4 regions of the Paludibacterium paludis genome follow, and region 2 is predicted to be linked to each of the others. Evidence: predicted binding sites of a transcription regulator. Region 2 holds the regulator's gene; each other region holds the start of a gene.
What was found. Region 2 encodes sigma-54, which starts transcription at its own class of promoters, with help from an activator protein. Its sites were predicted from a motif close to CTGGCACGCTTCATGCTT; they were not measured.
Positions count from the first base shown of each region.

Region 1: a site for sigma-54 is predicted at 971-988, ahead of glnK (P-II family nitrogen regulator). Genes of this name have one in related genera too.
Region 3: a site for sigma-54 is predicted at 1,020-1,037, ahead of adh (aldehyde dehydrogenase). Genes of this name have one in related genera too.
Region 4: a site for sigma-54 is predicted at 1,088-1,105, ahead of glnA (type I glutamate--ammonia ligase). Genes of this name have one in related genera too.

Region 1 is NZ_CP069161.1:3,637,492-3,639,691, reverse strand. Features, by position in the region: gene JNO50_RS16910 (ammonium transporter) at 1-536, opposite strand, end outside; gene glnK (P-II family nitrogen regulator) at 576-914, opposite strand; gene JNO50_RS16900 (accessory factor UbiK family protein) at 1,187-1,474, shown strand; gene JNO50_RS16895 (SPOR domain-containing protein) at 1,665-2,200, shown strand, end outside.
Region 2 is NZ_CP069161.1:3,391,532-3,393,731, reverse strand. Features, by position in the region: gene hpf (ribosome hibernation-promoting factor, HPF/YfiA family) at 86-415, opposite strand; gene JNO50_RS15675 (RNA polymerase factor sigma-54) at 506-1,903, opposite strand; gene lptB (LPS export ABC transporter ATP-binding protein) at 1,909-2,200, opposite strand, start outside.
Region 3 is NZ_CP069161.1:205,588-207,787, forward strand. Features, by position in the region: gene JNO50_RS00895 (sigma-54-dependent Fis family transcriptional regulator) at 1-829, opposite strand, end outside; gene adh (aldehyde dehydrogenase) at 1,085-2,200, shown strand, end outside.
Region 4 is NZ_CP069161.1:947,910-950,109, forward strand. Features, by position in the region: gene glnA (type I glutamate--ammonia ligase) at 1-1,017, opposite strand, end outside; gene JNO50_RS04255 (rhodanese-like domain-containing protein) at 1,321-1,773, shown strand; gene aroE (shikimate dehydrogenase) at 1,885-2,200, shown strand, end outside.

The sequences.
Region 1 (2,200 bases), 250 kb from region 2:
ACCAGCAGTGACCACAAAGTCATGAAGACCAGCATCGCGGAAAACTTCATCCTTTCGGCAAACGCCCCCGTGATGAGCGCCGGAGTGATGATGGCGAAGGTCATCTGGAACATCATGAATACCGATTCGGGAATGGTTCCTGCGAGCGGGTGCACGGTCAGTTTACCTGTATCCTTGATGTAGACCATGCCATCGAGCAGAAAACGGTCAAGAGAGCCGAGCCAGGGCGTGCCGACCGTGAAGGCCAGGCTGTAACCGGCCACGATCCACAGCACGGTGACCAGGGCTGTCACGGCGAAGCTCTGCATCAGGGTCGCCAGTACGTTCTTCTTGCGGACCATTCCGCCGTAAAAGAGCGCGAGTCCGGGAATGGTCATGAACAGGACCAGCGCGGTGGAAATCAGCATCCAGGAGGTATCGCCCGCATTGATGACCTTGCCTTCCGCGAGCGCGGGGCCGGCAGGGCCGTCGGCCAGAGCCGGCAGCGCTGTCGCGAGAAGGTACAGCGAGATCGCTGTCTTGGTGAACGCTTTCATCGTGAGTGTCCCTTTGTCGTAGGTATTGTTTTAGTGTGGTTAAACGGCATCGGAGCCGGTTTCCCCGGTCCGGATGCGCACGACCTGCTCCAGATCGAGGACGAAGATTTTTCCATCGCCGATTTTTCCGGTGCGGGCCGCTGTCTCGATCGCTTCGACAACCTGGTCGAGCAGGCCATCGTCAATGGCGATCTCGAGTTTGACCTTGGGCAGGAAATCCACCACATATTCCGCGCCGCGGTACAACTCGGTGTGCCCCTTTTGCCGGCCAAATCCTTTTACTTCGGTCACGGTGATGCCCTGTACGCCAATGGCCGACAGTGCTTCCCGCACTTCGTCGAGCTTGAACGGCTTGATAATTGCGGATACCAGTTTCATGACTGCTCCTTTCGGATATGCCTGTCCGTAATGTCATTTACCTGCTGTCTGCTGCTTTGCACAAAGCGTGCCAACACAAAACCGGGGCTCTCATCTGACATGACAACAGGCTTGCATGAAGATTTACCGGGTTCGCGGCCTGTTCATGCACTGTTATAGCGCGGCGATGCCAGCGGTGCGCACGGTAATGGTGCCAGTTCAGGTTCTGCAGCCGATTGCGCTTTTTGCTACACTCAGGCGGATCAGAACCGACCGCAAAAGAGGAGATGGCCATGTTGAGCCAGAAACTGTTCGATGAGATTTCAGCCAAGATCAGCGAGACGATCGCGGCCAGTCCTGCGAGGGATATCGAGAAAAACATGCGTGCCATGATGGCGGCGACATTCACCAAAATGGATCTGGTGACGCGAGAAGAGTTCGATGTCCAGCAGGAGGTGCTGACGCGCACCCGCGAGAAGCTCGCCGCCCTTGAAGCGCGTCTGGCCCATGTCGAATCCGTTCTGTTTCCCGAGGCGGGCCAGCAGAACGTGGAAGAGGAAGCCAGCCAGGGCCATTCCTGAGCGAAGTCCTTGTCGTTGCGCCTAATTTGCCGGCGCGCGTCCGCTTTTCGAGCAAAACCCCGTTGAAGCGGGTAAAATCGCCCGTTGACGCGCGAGGCGGGCTCTCGTGCGCTTTTTGCGCCCCGCGGGGGAGATAAACCGGCGCTCGGCCGGTACACAATGACAGACAGCAAGACAGTGGAAAGAATTGATGGCTAATCGCGATTTGAAAAACGGTTCACGAGCGACGACTTCCCGACGGCCTGCACGCAAGGGAAGCAACGGCGGCGGACTCTGGACGGGCCTTCTGCTCGGTCTCATCATCGGGGTGGCTTCGATCGGCGGCGTTGTCTGGTACCTGAACAAATCGCCGCGGCAGACAACGGCCAAGGCGCCGCAAACGGCCTCCGCCGGAGTCGCCGAAAGCGCTGCCGAATTGCTGGCGCCAGGAACCCGCCTGATGAACAAGGATGCCTCCGCCGATGCCGGAAGCGCCCCGGCCCCGGTTGTTCAGCCTCCGGCAACGCCGCAGGCATCGCAACCCGCGGCCAAGCCCGTCACCCCCCCGGCGGACAAGAGCGCCAAGGGCAAGGATGGTCAGCGCTTCGACTTCTACAAGATTCTTCCCGGCAACGGCGATGCTGTCGCTCCTCAACCGGAGGGCTCGGCGAAATCGTCCCAGGAACCAAACGCCTCTTCCGCTGCCAAATCGGTCTGGTTGCAGTTGGGATCTTTCCAAAACCAGGA
Region 2 (2,200 bases):
AACGGTATGATTTTACGTCCTGCCAGAGGGCTTAGCAAAGAAAAACGGGAACCCGCCGGGTTCCCGTCAATTCCTGCGGGCCTCTTTACAGCGAGGCTTCCTGGGCGGTTCCCGCCGTGCCCGCTCCGCGGTGTTCGGAGATCTTTTCCTTGTGCTTGAGCACCTGACGGTCGAGTTTGTCCATCAGCGCGTCGATGGCCGCGTACATGTCGCTGTCCGCGGATTCGACGTGGATGTCCTTGCCGGAAAGATGGACATTGGCCTCGGCTTTTTGTACCAGCTTGTCGACGGACAGGATCACGGAAACATCAATCAGCTGATCGACATGGCGTGCGATGCGTTCGAGTTTGCTCTCCAGGTACTCGCGCATGGCCGGAGTGATGTCGAGATGAAGACCGGTCAGTTTGAAGTTCATACCCTAACTCCTTCTTTGTTGACTATCCGGACGGGTTGGCCGGATTAGCTGATCATTCTGTCGGGCACTACGGAAGGGAAGCCTGTCGGGTCACAGCGCCTTTCTCTGGTTGGCCGGAGGAATCTGCATAGCCTCACGATACTTCGCAACGGTCCTGCGCGCAACCTGGATTCCCTGGCGCCCGAGCTCGTCGGACAAGGCATTGTCCGACAGCGGCCTGGCCGGGTTTTCCGTATCGATCAGGCGCCGGATATGGGCCTTGATCGCGGTGGCGGAGCACTCCTCCCCGCTGTCCGTTTCCAGCGCGCTGCCGAAGAAGTACTTCAGCTCGAATACCCCGCGCGGGCACTGCAGGTATTTTTGCGTGGTGACGCGCGACACGGTGGATTCGTGCAATCCGACTTCCTCGGCGATGTCCCTGAGAATCAGGGGGCGCATGGCCACTTCGCCTTCTTCAAAGAACGTTTGCTGCCTCTGTACGATAGCTTCCGACACTTTCAGGATAGTGTCAAATCGTTGCTGTATGTTCTTGACGAACCACCGTGCTTCCTGAAGCCTGCCGGTCAGCTCGGAACTGTTCTGACGGTTTTCGGCAAGCATCCTGGCATAAACCGGATTGACCTGCAGGCGGGGGATCGCGGCCTGGTTCAGTTGGGCGACCCAACGTCCGCCGCGTTTGCGCACGGTGATGTCCGGCACCACGTAGTGGATCTCCGCGCCGCTGAAGCCGGCCGCGGGGCGTGGATTGAGGGTGGCGATCAAGTGCCGGGCCGCCCTGAGAAGATTGTCGTCGCCGCCGGCGAGCTTGCGCAATTTCGTGTAGTCCCGGTTGCCGAGCAGCGCGAGGTGTCCATCGACCAGTTCCAGCGCGAATCGGCGCTCCGGCGTATCTTCCCGCCTGAGTAGTTGCAGGCGCAGGGATTCCGCCAGATTCCGCGCCGCGACGCCGGGCGGGTCGAATTGCTGCAGCAGCCTGAGCGCCACGGCCATTTCGTCGACGCCGATATCCAGTTCCTCGGGAAGCTGGGCCACCAGTTCGGGCAGATCGGCGGGAAGGTAGCCGTCCTCGTCGAGCTCCTCGATAAGCAGCCGGACCCGCGCGCTGTCCTGATGAGGCATCGCGACTTCGCCCAGTTGCGCGATCAGATGCTCGCGCAGCGTGGGTGTGACGGGAACGTTGGCCAGCGGGTCGTAATCGTCCCCATCGTCGCGGCGTCCCCCGCCCGTTCCCCAGTCTCCCTGCGTATCCTGGCCTTCCTCCCGGGCGGTATCCGGTTCGGCCGGCGCGGGATCGACATCGGCATCGGTGCGCGCTCCGGCATCCTCCGCCGTGTCGTCGGCGCGTTCGATGAGGGGGTTTTCCAGAAGAAGGCGCTCGACCTCCGTTTGCAGTTCCGGCGTGGAGAGCTGCAGCAGTTTGATCGACTGCTGCAGCTGGGGGGTGAGGGTCAGGTGCTGGGAGACCTTGAGCTGAAGGGTTGGCTTCATGACGCTCAGAGGCGGAAGTGTTCGCCCAAATAGACTTCGCGGACTTTTTCGTTGCTGACCAGCGCTTCCGGAATGCCGGAGGCCAGGACGCTGCCGTCGCTGATGATGTACGCGCGGTCGCAGATGCGCAGGGTTTCCCGCACATTGTGGTCGGTGATCAGTACGCCGATGCCCTTTCCCTTGAGGAAGGCGATGATTTTCTGGATGTCGATCACGGCGATCGGGTCGACGCCGGCGAAGGGCTCGTCAAGCAGAATGAAGCGCGGCCGGGTGGCGAGCACGCGGGCGATTTCCACG
Region 3 (2,200 bases), 880 kb from region 2:
GTCCATCATCCTGCAACGGCGAGGCGGGAAGGCGGAATACCGTTTCCCGGGTCGCCTGTCCGATCGCTTCGGTATCAAGGCCCAGACGCGCGAGCGCCGACGAGGTGGCCGCGCACAGGCGGCCTTCGTCGTCGAACGCCAGCCGGGCGGTATCCGACGCGCCGCCGGCGGGCAGAACGAGGCGCTGTCCCGCCGGGTGATCCGTGTCGAAGAGCGCGGCCTCGATGGATTCCGCCGCCTGATTGATCAACCGCGCCAGGCCGCGGCCCAGACGGCTTGGCAGTCCGGAGATATCCAAAATGCCGAGCACATGTCCGGAGGGCGCGAGAATCGGCCGGGCAAGGCATGCCAGCGCACGGTTGCAGGACAGGTAATGTTCGGCGCCGCGCACCAGCACGGCCTGTCGCTCGGCCAGCGCGGTGCCGATGGCATTGGTGCCGCGGCTGGTTTCCGCCCAATCCATGCCGGGGGTGAGATTCACGCGCTCCGCCTTGTCCAGAAAGTCGGGATGGCCGCGGCTTTGCAGGATCAAGCCATCGCGATCCGCCACCACGAGCACGTGCCCGGCCCGGTGCGCGGCCTCGAAAAGCCGGTCCAGATGGGGCTCCGCCACGGCGAGCCAATCCCCGTTCTCTTCCAGCCGTTCGGCAAGACGCGCCGCCTCCAGCCGTTCGCGGCGAGCCGGCCGCTCCGGCGTCAGCCCCTGCTCCCGGCAGCGCAGCCAAGAGGCGAGAATGGGTCGGGACGTCATCGATTCGGGCAATTGCCCCTCCTCGAAAAAACGGCGCCGGGCTTCGTTCAGTGTTGCGCAGGATGTCAGCGGTGGCATGGCGGTCTCCTGTCGCGATGTCGCGCGACAACTGTCGCAGTATGCGACAGTCACGGGCCGCTTTGCAGCCTGGTAAAGGGGTCTGTTTCTCTATTCCTGGCGGCGGATTTGTGCTGCGCCGCGAAAAACCCGGGCGATGCGATTGGCATGGCGGCCCGGGCGATTTGTTGCGCTGCGCAATCCGTTGGGGCTGGCACGGTTTGTGCCCTGTTGCGGATATGCCCCGTCCGGGGGGCCGATAATCAGGAGACAGACATGCCTACGCTCGAACCCGGCAAAACCGGTTACCCTCTTGAACTGAAAACCCGTTACGCCAATTACATCGGCGGACAGTGGGTGCCGCCCGTCAACGGCCGTTATTTCGAGAATGTCACTCCGGTGACCGGCCGCACGCTGTGCGAGATTCCCCGCTCCGGCGCCGAAGACATCGAGCTGGCGCTGGACGCGGCGCATGCGGCGCGGGCCCGCTGGGGGCACACGCCGGTGACCGAGCGCGCCATCGCGCTCAATCGCATCGCCGACTGCATGGAGCAGAACCTCGAATTGCTGGCGACCGTGGAAACCTGGGACAACGGCAAACCGATCCGCGAAACCCGCGCGGCGGACATTCCGTTGGCCATCGATCATTTTCGCTATTTCGCCTCCTGCATCCGCGCCCAGGAAGGTTCCCTCGGCGAGATCGACAGCCACACCGTGTCCTACCATTTTCACGAGCCGCTCGGCGTGGTCGGGCAGATCATTCCGTGGAATTTCCCCATCCTGATGGCCGCCTGGAAGCTCGCGCCCGCGCTGGCCGCCGGCAATTGCGTGGTCCTCAAGCCGGCCGAACAGACCCCGTTGTCCATTTTGCTGCTGATGGAGTTGATCGGCGACCTGTTGCCGCCTGGCGTGCTCAATGTGGTGAACGGCTTCGGCGTGGAGGCCGGCAAACCGCTGGCGAGCTCGCCCCGCATCGCCAAGATCGCCTTCACCGGGGAGACCGGCACCGGGCGGCTGATCATGCAATACGCCTCGGCGAACCTGATTCCGGTCACGCTGGAACTGGGCGGCAAGTCGCCGAACATCTTTTTCGGGGATGTCGCCGACAAGGACGACGCGTTCCTGGACAAGGCGGTGGAAGGTTTTGTGATGTTCGCGCTCAATCAGGGAGAAGTCTGCACTTGCCCGAGCCGTGCCCTCATCCAGTCCTCGATCTACGACCGCTTCATGGAAAAGGCGCTGGCGCGGGTGGCCGCCATCCGCCAGGGCAATCCGCTGGACGACGCCACCATGATCGGCGCCCAGGCCTCCCGCGAGCAGATGGACAAGATCCAGTCCTATCTGACCATCGGGCGCGAAGAAGGCGCGCAGGTGCTCGCCGGCGGCGAGCGC
Region 4 (2,200 bases), 1.6 Mb from region 2:
CGAGTAGGCGAGCTTCACCGGTGCTTCGTAGTGGGGAACCAGGCGTTTGTAGGAGTTGGTGCCCGGGTTGGTGATGGCGTTGAGCGCCTTGGCATGCTTGATGATGCCGCCGATGTAGTACAGCGCGGTCTCGGACAGGCCGGCATAACCGTCGCCGGCGAACAGGTTCTGCCCGTCTTTCCAGATGGACTGGTGAACGTGCATGCCGGAACCGTTGTCGCCCACGATGGGCTTGGGCATGAAGGTCGCCGTCTTGCCATAGCTGTGGGCGACGTTGTGCACCACATACTTGAGGATCTGGGTCCAGTCGCCGCGCTGAGTCAGTGTGCTAAAACGGGTACCGATTTCGTTCTGGCCGGCGGTCGCCACTTCGTGGTGGTGCACTTCGACCGGCACGCCCAGTTCTTCGAGAAGCAGTACCATGGCCGAGCGCAGATCCTGGGAGGAGTCGACCGGGGGAACCGGGAAGTAGCCGCCCTTGACCCCCGGACGGTGGCCCATGTTGCCGCCTTCGAATTCTTCCGCGGAAGCCCAGGCCGCTTCTTCGGCCTTGATCTTCACGAAGCAGCCGGACATGTCGGCGCCCCAGGTGACCGAATCGAAAATGAAGAACTCGGGTTCCGGGCCGAAGTAGGCGGTGTCGCCGATTCCGCTGGCTTTGAGGTAGGCTTCGGCGCGCTTGGCGATGGAGCGCGGACAGCGATCGTAGCCCTTGCCGTCGGCCGGGTCGATCACGTCGCAGGTCATGAATACGGTCGGTTCATCAAAGAACGGATCGATCTTGGCGGATGCCGGATCCGGCATCAGGAGCATGTCGGACGCCTGAATGCCCTTCCAGCCCGCGATGGAGGAGCCATCGAAGGCGTGGCCGTGTTCGAACCATTCTTCGCCGTCCTCCAGGACGATGCGTGCGGGAATGGACACGTGCTGTTCCTTGCCTCGGGTATCCGTGAAGCGCAGGTCAACGAATTTTACGTCGTTGTCCTTGATCAGTTTCAGTACGTCTGCAACCGCCATAGTGTTCTCCTAAAATTTAAGGCTAAGTGCATCGATGAGGAAATGCCGTAACTTGCACTACCCCGGGCTTAAGCAGGAATCGTGCCATAATCGCGCGCTGCCTGAAGTCATTGTGTCACAAGGCGATGTGCAGCGTCACCCGTCCTCGCGTGAACCGCGTTGGTGCGAGCCAAAATGATGTGCACCATAATGGTGCTATTGTGCGGTAAGCCTGTTCCGACTGGTTCTGCATGGTATTTTTATATGTGGCATGATGTAGGTATCAAACAACAAAAGCGAATCTGCATTCGCGTGGAGCGTACCATGAGTCATGTCAACGAGATTCTCAAACGCGCCCATGAACGGGGCCTGCAGGAGGGCGTGGCCTACGCCGGTGTGCTGACCCCGCAGGAAGCCTGCTTTCTGGCCGGCCATATGGAGTCGGCCAGGATCGTGGATGTGCGCAGTGCTGCGGAATGGCAGTTTGTCGGCGTGGTGCCCGATGCGGTGCGCATCGAACTGAAAACCTGGCCCGGCATGCAGCCCAATCCCAATTTCGACGCGCAGCTCACCCATCAGGTGGACAAGGAAGCGGTTGTCATGTTCTTGTGCCGTACCGGCGGCCGTTCGGACGAGGCCGCATCCCGGGCGTCCGCGCTGGGGTTCACCGCGGCTTTCAATATTCAGGAAGGCTTTGAAGGCCGCCCTGACGGCGAACAGCACCGGGGCACGGTTGACGGCTGGAAAGCGCGCGGATTGCCGTGGGTGCAGCCTTGATGGCGGCTATTGAAGTTTCCGGCGGTTCGCGGCAAAGTGTTGCCTGACTCTAAACTCGCGGCGGGACCGGCATGAACCGGTTCTGTGCCTGCCGGAACCTGAAAGCTGAACATGACTGACCGTTACGCCGTTATCGGCAATCCCGTTGCCCATAGCCAGTCGCCGATGATCCATGCCGAATTTGCCCGCGCCGGCGGGGACGACATCCGCTACGAGAAGCTGTTTGCCGAGCTTGACCGTTTTCGCGATGTGGTCGGGGCTTTCGTCAAGACGGGGGGCTCGGGCCTGAATGTGACCCTGCCCTTCAAAAGCGAGGCGTTCCGGATGTCGGACGAACTTACCGAACGGGCGAGCGCGGCCGAGGCGGTCAACACGCTGACTTTCCGGGACGGCAAGGTATACGGCGACAATACCGACGGCATCGGTC